2 regions of the Kitasatospora sp. NPDC089913 genome follow, and region 1 is predicted to be linked to the other one. Evidence: riboswitches for the same ligand, from Rfam matches in the RefSeq annotation. Region 1 holds a riboswitch; the other holds the start of a gene.

The links. Region 1 has a riboswitch for thiamine pyrophosphate ahead of thiC (phosphomethylpyrimidine synthase ThiC). Riboswitches for the same ligand answer to the same signal wherever they lie in the genome.
Region 2: it holds a riboswitch for thiamine pyrophosphate, as region 1 does, so the genes downstream of both, thiO (glycine oxidase ThiO) here and thiC (phosphomethylpyrimidine synthase ThiC) in region 1, are expected to answer to the same signal.

What each region holds. Positions count from the first base shown of each region.
Region 1 is NZ_JBIVGI010000015.1:57,879-62,066, reverse strand. Features, by position in the region: gene thiC (phosphomethylpyrimidine synthase ThiC) at 1-1,649, opposite strand, end outside; TPP riboswitch at 1,705-1,839, opposite strand; gene ACIPYS_RS22825 (hypothetical protein) at 2,058-2,264, shown strand; gene ACIPYS_RS22820 (SPFH domain-containing protein) at 2,447-4,009, shown strand; gene ACIPYS_RS22815 (3-oxoacyl-ACP synthase III family protein) at 4,091-4,188, shown strand, end outside.
Region 2 is NZ_JBIVGI010000001.1:485,890-490,077, forward strand. Features, by position in the region: gene ACIPYS_RS02180 (thiazole synthase) at 1-714, opposite strand, end outside; gene thiS (sulfur carrier protein ThiS) at 718-951, opposite strand; gene thiO (glycine oxidase ThiO) at 948-2,111, opposite strand; TPP riboswitch at 2,106-2,218, opposite strand; gene ACIPYS_RS02195 (NAD(P)/FAD-dependent oxidoreductase) at 2,328-3,557, shown strand; gene ACIPYS_RS02200 (Rv2175c family DNA-binding protein) at 3,613-3,978, shown strand; gene thiE (thiamine phosphate synthase) at 3,975-4,188, shown strand, end outside.

The DNA.
Region 1 (4,188 bases):
TCCTCGCGGATCTTCTGGGAGATCTTCATCGAGCAGAACTTCGGACCGCACATGGAACAGAAGTGGGCGGTCTTGGCGGGCTCCGCGGGGAGGGTCTCGTCGTGGAACTCGCGGGCCGTCTCCGGGTCGAGGGCCAGGTTGAACTGGTCCTCCCAGCGGAACTCGAAGCGCGCGTCGGAGAGCGCGTCGTCCCAGTCCTGGGCACCGGGGTGGCCCTTGGCCAGGTCCGCGGCGTGGGCGGCGATCTTGTAGGTGATGACACCGGTCTTCACGTCGTCCCGGTTGGGCAGGCCCAGGTGCTCCTTGGGCGTGACGTAGCAGAGCATCGCGGTGCCCCACCAGGCGATCATCGCGGCGCCGATGCCCGAGGTGATGTGGTCGTAGCCGGGCGCGACATCGGTGGTGAGCGGGCCCAGGGTGTAGAACGGGGCCTCGTCGCAGATCTCCTTCTGGAGATCCATGTTCTCCTTGATCTTGTGCATCGGGACGTGGCCCGGGCCCTCGATCATCACCTGGACGTCCTTGGCACGGGCGATCCGGCCCAGCTCGCCCAGGGTCTGCAGCTCGGCGAACTGCGCCTCGTCGTTGGCGTCCGCGATCGAGCCCGGGCGCAGGCCGTCACCCAGCGAGAAGGTGACGTCGTAACGCGCCAGGATGTCGCAGAGCTCCTCGAAGTTCGTGTAGAGGAAGTTCTCCCGGTGGTGCGCCAGGCACCAGGCCGCCATGATCGAACCACCGCGGGAGACGATGCCGGTCTTGCGGCGGGCGGTCATCGGCACGTAGCGCAGCAGCACGCCCGCGTGCACGGTCATGTAGTCGACGCCCTGCTCGCACTGCTCGACGATCGTGTCCCGGTAGACCTCCCAGCTGAGGTCCTCGGCCCGGCCGTCGACCTTCTCCAGCGCCTGGTAGAGCGGCACGGTGCCGATCGGCACGGGGGAGTTGCGCAGGATCCACTCGCGGGTGGTGTGGATGTTGCGGCCGGTGGAGAGGTCCATGACGGTGTCGGCGCCCCAGCGGGTGGCCCAGGTCATCTTCTCCACCTCCTCCTCGATCGAGGAGGTGACCGCCGAGTTGCCGATGTTGGCGTTGATCTTCACCAGGAAGTTGGTGCCGATGATCGCCGGCTCGACCTCGGGGTGGTTCACGTTGACCGGGATGACGGCGCGGCCGCGGGCCACCTCGTCCCGCACGTACTCGGGCGCCAGGCCCTCGCGCAGGGCGACGAACTCCATCTCGGGGGTCACGATGCCGCGCTTGGCGTAGCCGAGCTGGGTCACCGCGACGTCGCCGCGCCCGCGCAGCGGCCGGCGCGGGCGGCCGGGGAACACCGCGTCGAGGTTGCGGAGGTTCCCGCCGCGCGGCGAGGTGTGCTTGATCCCGTCGTCCTCGGGGCGCGCCTCGCGGCCGTCGTACTCCTCGACGTCGCCGCGCTGGCGGATCCAGGCGTCCCGCAGCGCCGGCAGCCCGCGCCGGACGTCGGGCTCGTAGGCCGGGTCGGTGTACGGTCCGGAGGTGTCGTACAGCGGGACGGTCTTCTCGTTGGTCAGCACGACCTCGCGGTACGGCACGCGCAGGTCGGGGCGGGACCCCTCGCGGTAGGCCTTGCGCCAGGCGGGGGTGGGGTAGCCGGTGCCGGCGCTGGTCACGGCGGCGCCGTGCGCGGACGGCGACTGGGCAGACTGCGGCTGTGCCTCAAAGGTGGTCAACGGACCTTCAACTCCCTACGCCGGCATTACCCGGTCAGGTTCCTGCGGTCGACGCAGCCTCCGGTCCGTCGTCCGACGTCCCGTTCAGCGCCCTCTCAGCCCGGTGCTCCGAGCTCCCGCGTCCGCAGGCGGTGTTGCCCGCGCATGACGTCCAACACCGTAGCGAGCCGACCGCCGGAGGTCCAGAGGGGGGTCGGCGCGGGAGAACGGCGAGGTCCGGCGGGTGAAGGGTGGGGCGCGGAGGCCTTCCGGCGGGCAGACTGGCCCAGGGCGTGTCCTCGGACCCCCGCCCCGCAGGCGCGGGTCCGGAGAGACGCCCCAGGAGCCGACGAGTCGAGGGAGGCCGGCGTGATCGGGAGCACGGGGCGGGTCACCGGAGCGGTGGGTGCGGGGCTGGTCGGCGAGGTGATGGTGCACGTGCCGGAGCGGCGGGGCGCCGAGGCGTTCCTCGCCTACCTGGCCGTTCCCGGGGACCGGCTGGTGGTGGGGACGCCGGTGGTGGTGATCGAGTACCAGCCGCCGCGGACGGTCTATGTGGCGCCGATCGGGCCCTGACGTCCGGCGGACCGGCCGACCGGTGACCGTCCCTGCCGGTCCGCCGGCCGCCCGTGACGATCCACGGACCGTCCCGTGACGACCTTGTGACGGTGCGTCATGTCACTTCCCTTTCCCCGCACCGAGCCCCGGCGGACAATCCGTTTCGGCGCATCTCCTGCGCCGGAAGGGGGAGTTGAACCATGGGATTCATCATCGCCGGGGCGGCCGCCGCGGCCGTGCTGGTCATGATCACGCTCTTCAAGCTCATGTGGCGGGTGGCCGAGCCGAACGAGGCACTGATCATCTCCGGTTCCCGCCACCGCACCGAGGGGGTCGGTGACGGGCTGGGCTTCCGGATCGTCACCGGCCGGGGCACCCTCGTCACCCCCGGCCTCCAGGGCGTCCGGCGGCTCTCGCTGGACCTCAACGAGGCCGAACTGAACGTCGAGTGCGTCACCACGCAGGGCATCCCGGTCCGGGTCAAGGGCGTGGTCATCTTCAAGGTCGGCGACGACGACGTCTCCATCGCCAACGCCGCCCGCCGCTTCCTCGACCAGCAGAAACTGATCAGCCAGCGCGTCCACAACGTCTTCGCCGGACACCTGCGGTCGATCGTCGGCGGACTCACCGTCGAGGACATGATCCGCGACCGGGAACGGCTCACCGGTGAGACCAGGGCCGCCTCCGGACTGGAGATGGAGAAGCTCGGCCTGATCATCGACACCCTGCAGATCCAGGAGATCATCGACCCGACCGGTTACATCAAGAACCTCGCCATCCCGCACGCCGCCGCCGTCCAGCGGGACGCCAGGATCGCCCAGGCGGCGGCGGACCGGGTGGCCACCGAGGCGGAGCAGGAGGCCGCCGCCCGCAAGGCCGAGGCGACCCGCAACAGCGAGATCCAACAGGCCTCCTACCAGGCCGAGATGGACACCGCGACGGCCCGCGCCCGGCAGGCCGGACCGCTCGCCGACGCCGCCTCCCGGCAGGAGGTGGTGGTCCAGGAGACCCGGGTCGCCGAACTGGAGGCGCGGCGCAAGGAGCAGCAGCTCCAGATCGACGTCCGCAAGCCCGCCGACGCCCGCGCGTACGACACCCGCACCACCGCCGAGGCGGCCCGTGACGCCCGGATCTCCGCCGCCCAGGCGCAGGCCCAGGAGACCGAGCTGGCGGCCGCGGCCGAGGCCGGACGGGTGCGGATCGCGGCCGAGGCGGACGCCGACGCCACCCGGGTGCGCGGTCTGGCGCAGGCCGAGGCGACCACCGCCACCGGGCGGGCGGAGGCGGCCTCGGTCGAGGCGCGCGGCCTGGCCGACGCCGCCTCCGCCCGGGCGGTCGCCCTGGCCAGGGCCGAGGGCATCAAGGCCCGGGCAGCCGCCCTCGCCGAGAACCAGGAGGCGGTGGTGGCCCAGGAGTTGGCCGAGCAGTGGCCGCAGATCGTGCGGGCGGCGGCCGAGTCCTTCGGCAACGTGGAGCACATGGTGCTGCTCAACGGCGCCGACGGGATGGGGGAGCTGTTCGCCAAGGCGCTCGCGATGGGCGGCACCGGGCTCGGGCTGGCCCGGCAACTGCTGTCCACCGTCGGCGCGGACGGCGGGACGGCAACCGCTGCTCCCGGCTCCGCCGCCCCCGCCCCCGCGGCCGGTGCTCCCGCGACCGCGGCAGCGGTCTCCGTCCCGGTACCGGTCGACGCCGTGCCGCCCGCCTTCCTCCACCGCGACGGCACGGACCGCCGCGAGGACGAGGAGCCCGGGCGGGACTGAACCGGTCCGAGTAGCCCGGCGGCGCCCGCCTGAGTACGAGTACTCAGGCGGGCGCCGCCCGGTCCGCAGCACGATGGGACCATGCACCCAGCAGCCACCGCGCGGATCGGCATCACCGCCGTCGGATCCCAGCTCCCCGCCCGACGACTGACCTCCCGGCAGCTCCAGGACGAGATCAC
Region 2 (4,188 bases), on a different contig from region 1:
CCGGCCGGCCCGGTACGCGAGCCGGCCGGCCTCGGCGGCGTGCCGCATCGCGTCGGCCATCAGCACCGGGTCCTGGGCCCGGGTGACCGCGGAGGCCAGCATCACCGCGGCGCAGCCCAGTTCCATCGCCAGCGCGACGTCCGAGGCGGTGCCGGCGCCGGCGTCCAGGATCACCGGGACCCCGGCGTCCTCGACGATCAGCTGGAAGTTGTGCGGGTTGCGGATGCCCAGGCCGGAGCCGATCGGCGAGCCCAGCGGCATGATCGCCGCACAGCCCACGTCCTCCAGCTTGCGGGCCAGCACCGGGTCGTCGTTGGTGTACGGCAGCACCGTGAAGCCGTCGTCGACCAGGGTCTCGGCGGCGTCCAGCAGTTCGATCGGGTCCGGCAGCAGGGTCCGCTCGTCGGCGATCACCTCGAGCTTCACCCAGTCGGTGCCGAGCGCCTCGCGGGCCAGCCGGGCGGTCAGCACGGCCTCGCCGGCGGTGAAGCAGCCCGCGGTGTTGGGCAGCACGCGGATGCCGTTGCGGGTCAGGACGTCGAGCACCGAGCCCTGGGTGGTGGCGTCGACCCGGCGCATCGCCACCGTGGTCAGCTGGGTGCCGGACACCTGGAGGGCCTGCTCCAGGACCTCCAGGCTGGGGGCGCCGCCGGTGCCCATGATCAGCCGGGAGGAGAAGGACGTCCCGGCGATGGTGAGAAGGTCGTCGGCCATCGGTCAGCCTCCCTGGACGGCGGTGAGGATCTCGATCCGGTCACCCGCGGACAGTGCGGTGAGCGGCCACCGGGTGCGCGGCACCACGGTCTCGTTGAGGGCGGCGGCGACCCCGGAGTGGGCCTCGCTGAGGGTGGCGACCACCTCGGCCAGGGTGGTCGAGGCGGGGACCTCGCGCTGCTCGCCGTTGACGCTCAGCCGGACGTTCGGGGTGGTGTCGCTGGTGCGGGGGCTCATGCCGGGACCTTCGTGAATCGGTGGGGGGAGAACGGGCGGGCGAGTTCCGGCAGGTCGCCGGTGGCCAGGTACTCGGCGAGGAGGTCGCCGGTGACGGGCGTCAGCAGCACGCCGTTGCGGTAGTGGCCGGTGGCGGCGACCAGGCCGGGCAGGGCGGTCGGGCCGAGCAGCGGTGCGTTGTCCGGCGAGCCGGGCCGCAGTCCGGCGCCGGTCTCGACCAGCGGCAGCTCGGTGATGCCGGGCACCAGCTCGTGCGCGTCGCGCAGCAGCTCGTAGACGCCGCCGGCGGTGACCGTGGTGTCGTGGCCCTGCTCCTCGGTGGTCGCGCCGATCACCAGCTCTCCGTCGGCGCGCGGCACCAGGTAGATGTGGCCGCCGCGCACGACGGCGCGGACGTTGCGGGACAGGAACGGCCGGTAGGCCGCCGGTACCCGCAGCCGCAGCACCTGGCCCTTGACCGGGCGGATCGCGGGCAGCACGCCGGGGGGCAGTCCGGCCAGCAGGTGGCTGCGCGAGCCGGCCGCGAGCACGGTCCGCCCGGCGGTGAGGGCCGTGCCGTCGGTGAGCCGGACGCCGGTCGCCCGGTCGCCCTCGACCAGCAGCCCGGCGGCCTCGGCGCGGCGCAGCACCACGCCGGCCCGCTCGCAGGCCCGGACCAGGGCGGCGGCCAGCCGGCGGCCGTCCACCTGGTGGTCGTCCGTGACGTGCAGTCCGCCGCGCACGCCGGGGGCGAGCATCGGCTCCAGCCGGCGGGCCTCGCGGCCGGTGAGCCACTGCGAGTCCAGGCCGAGCCGCCGGTGGAAGGCGTGCAGTTCGCGCAGTTCCTCGCGGTCGTCGGAGTCCAGCGCGACGGCGAGGGTGCCGCACTGCCGGTAGCCGGTGTCCAGGCCGCCGCTCGCCTCGGTGAGTTCGGCGGCGAAGGCCGCCCAGCGCTCGTTGGAGGCCATGCCGAGGCGGAGCAGGGGCTCCTCGCCGTACTGGAGTTCGGTGACCGGGGCGAGCATGCCGGCCGCGACCCGGGCGGCGCCGCCGCCGGGGGCCGGGTCGAGCACGGTGACCCCGAGGCCCCGCCGGGCCGCCTGCCAGGCGACCACGAGCCCGATGATCCCGCCGCCGACCACCAGCACCTCGGCGCGGTCGCCCGATGCCAAGCGTGTCAAAGTCGCTGCTCTCCCTTCGCCGGTATGACCCGGATCAGGTTCGGACGGTCGCGGGCCGTGCCAGCCCGCCTCTCAGCCCGGTCCGCCGGGCTCCCGTGATGGTGCCCCCACCTTAACTCCGGGGGGTCGGAGGGCTGAAGGTGCCCGTGACGGGCCCGGACCGGGAGGCGGTCCTGGGTCGGAGGGCCTACGACCGGGCTCAGTACAGTGACGGACGTGGCTGAGCTGAGCGGTACGGGACGGACGGATCGGGTGGTCGTGGTCGGCGCGGGCCTGGCCGGGGCGCAGTGCGCCGCGGTGCTGCGGCGGGACGGCTGGCAGGGCTGGATCACCCTGGTCGGCGAGGAGCCGCACGCTCCCTACGACCGGCCGCCGCTCTCCAAGGACGTCCTGCTCGGAAAGACCGACAGCACCGCCCTCGACCTCGACTTCGGGCAGCTCGAGGTCGAACTCCTCACCGGCCGCCGCGCCACCGGACTCACCCCCGACGGCGGACCCGGCACCGCCGGCACCCTGCACACCGACGCCGGGGACGTCCGGTACGACGCGCTGCTGATCGCCACCGGCTCCGAACCGCGGGTCCTGCCCGGAGCCGAGCGGGCCCACCTGCTGCACACCCTGGACGACGCGCTGGCGCTGCGCGCCCTGCTCCGTCCCGGCCTGCGCCTGGTGCTGGTCGGGGCGGGCTGGATCGGTGCCGAGGTGGCCACCGCCGCCCGGGCGGCGGGCTGCGAGGTGACCGTGGTCGAGGCCGGGCCGGCGCCCGTCCCCGGCGCCCTGCCCACCGAGGTCGGCCGGGCGATGGCCGGCTGGTACGCCGAGGCCGGGACGGTGCTGCGCTGCGGCACCGGCGTGGCCGCCGTCGAACCGGGCGCGGTACTGCTCGCCGACGGCTCGCGGCTGCCCGCGGACGAGGTCGTGGTCGGCATCGGCGCCCGCCCGGCCACCGGCTGGCTGGCCGGCACCGGCGTCGCGCTGGACGCGGCCGGCGCCGTCCTGGTGGACGAGCGGCTGCGCACCACCGTGCCCGGCGTGCTCGCGGCCGGCGACTGCGTCGGCTACCCCTCGGCGCGCTCCGGCACCCGGCTGACCGTCCAGCACTGGGACCACGCGCTGCAGTCCGGCGAGGCCGCCGCCGCCACCCTGCTCGGTACGGACGCCCCGCCGTACGACCCGGTGCAGTACTTCTGGTCGGAGCAGTTCGGACGGATGGTGCAGTACGCCGGGCGGCACGGCGCGGACGACGAACTGCTGTGGCGCGGCTCGCCGGACGACGCCGGCTGGACGGTGCTGTGGCTGCGCGACGGCGTGCTGCGGGCGCTGCTCGCGGTGGACCGGCCGCGCGACCTGACCCAGGGCCGCCGGCTGGTCGAGCGCGGCGCCGTCCTGGACCCGGCCCGGGCGGCCGACCCGGCCGTTCCGCTGAAGTCGGCCGTCGCCGGGTAGCCGCCGGGGAGGCCGATTGGTGCGCGGGGGGCCACGGAGGTGGCAGTCTGGTGGGGTGAGTGAGATCGAAGCCAAGATTGAATCCCTGGTCCCCGCGTGGCTCTACCTGCCCGACATCTCCGAGCGGTGGGGCCTGGTGATCACCGAGGTCCGCAGCATGGTCAAGAAGGGTGACCTGATCGCCGTCCGCCGCGGCCCCAACAAGTCGCTGCAGGTCCCGGCGGCGTTCATCGACGAGACCGGCCCGGTCAAGCACCTGATCGGCACGCTGACGGTGCTGCGCGACAGCGGCTTCAGCGACGACGAGATCCTGGTGTGGATGTTCACCGAGGACCCCTCGCTGCCCGGCACCCCGATGCAGGCGCTCTGCGAGAACCGGGCCACCGAGGTCAAGCGGCGGGCCCAGGCGATGGCGTGGTGACCGACCGGCGCGGCCGGCTCGCCGACGCCCGGCTGTACCTCTGCACCGACGCCCGGCGCGAGCAGGGCGACCTGGCCGGGTTCCTGGACGCCGCGCTGGCCGGCGGCGTGGACATCGTCCAGCTCCGGGACAAGGGCCTGGAGGCCAAGCAGGAGCTGGCCGCGCTCGAGGTCTTCGCGGACGCCTGCCGCCGGCACGGCAAGCTGCTCG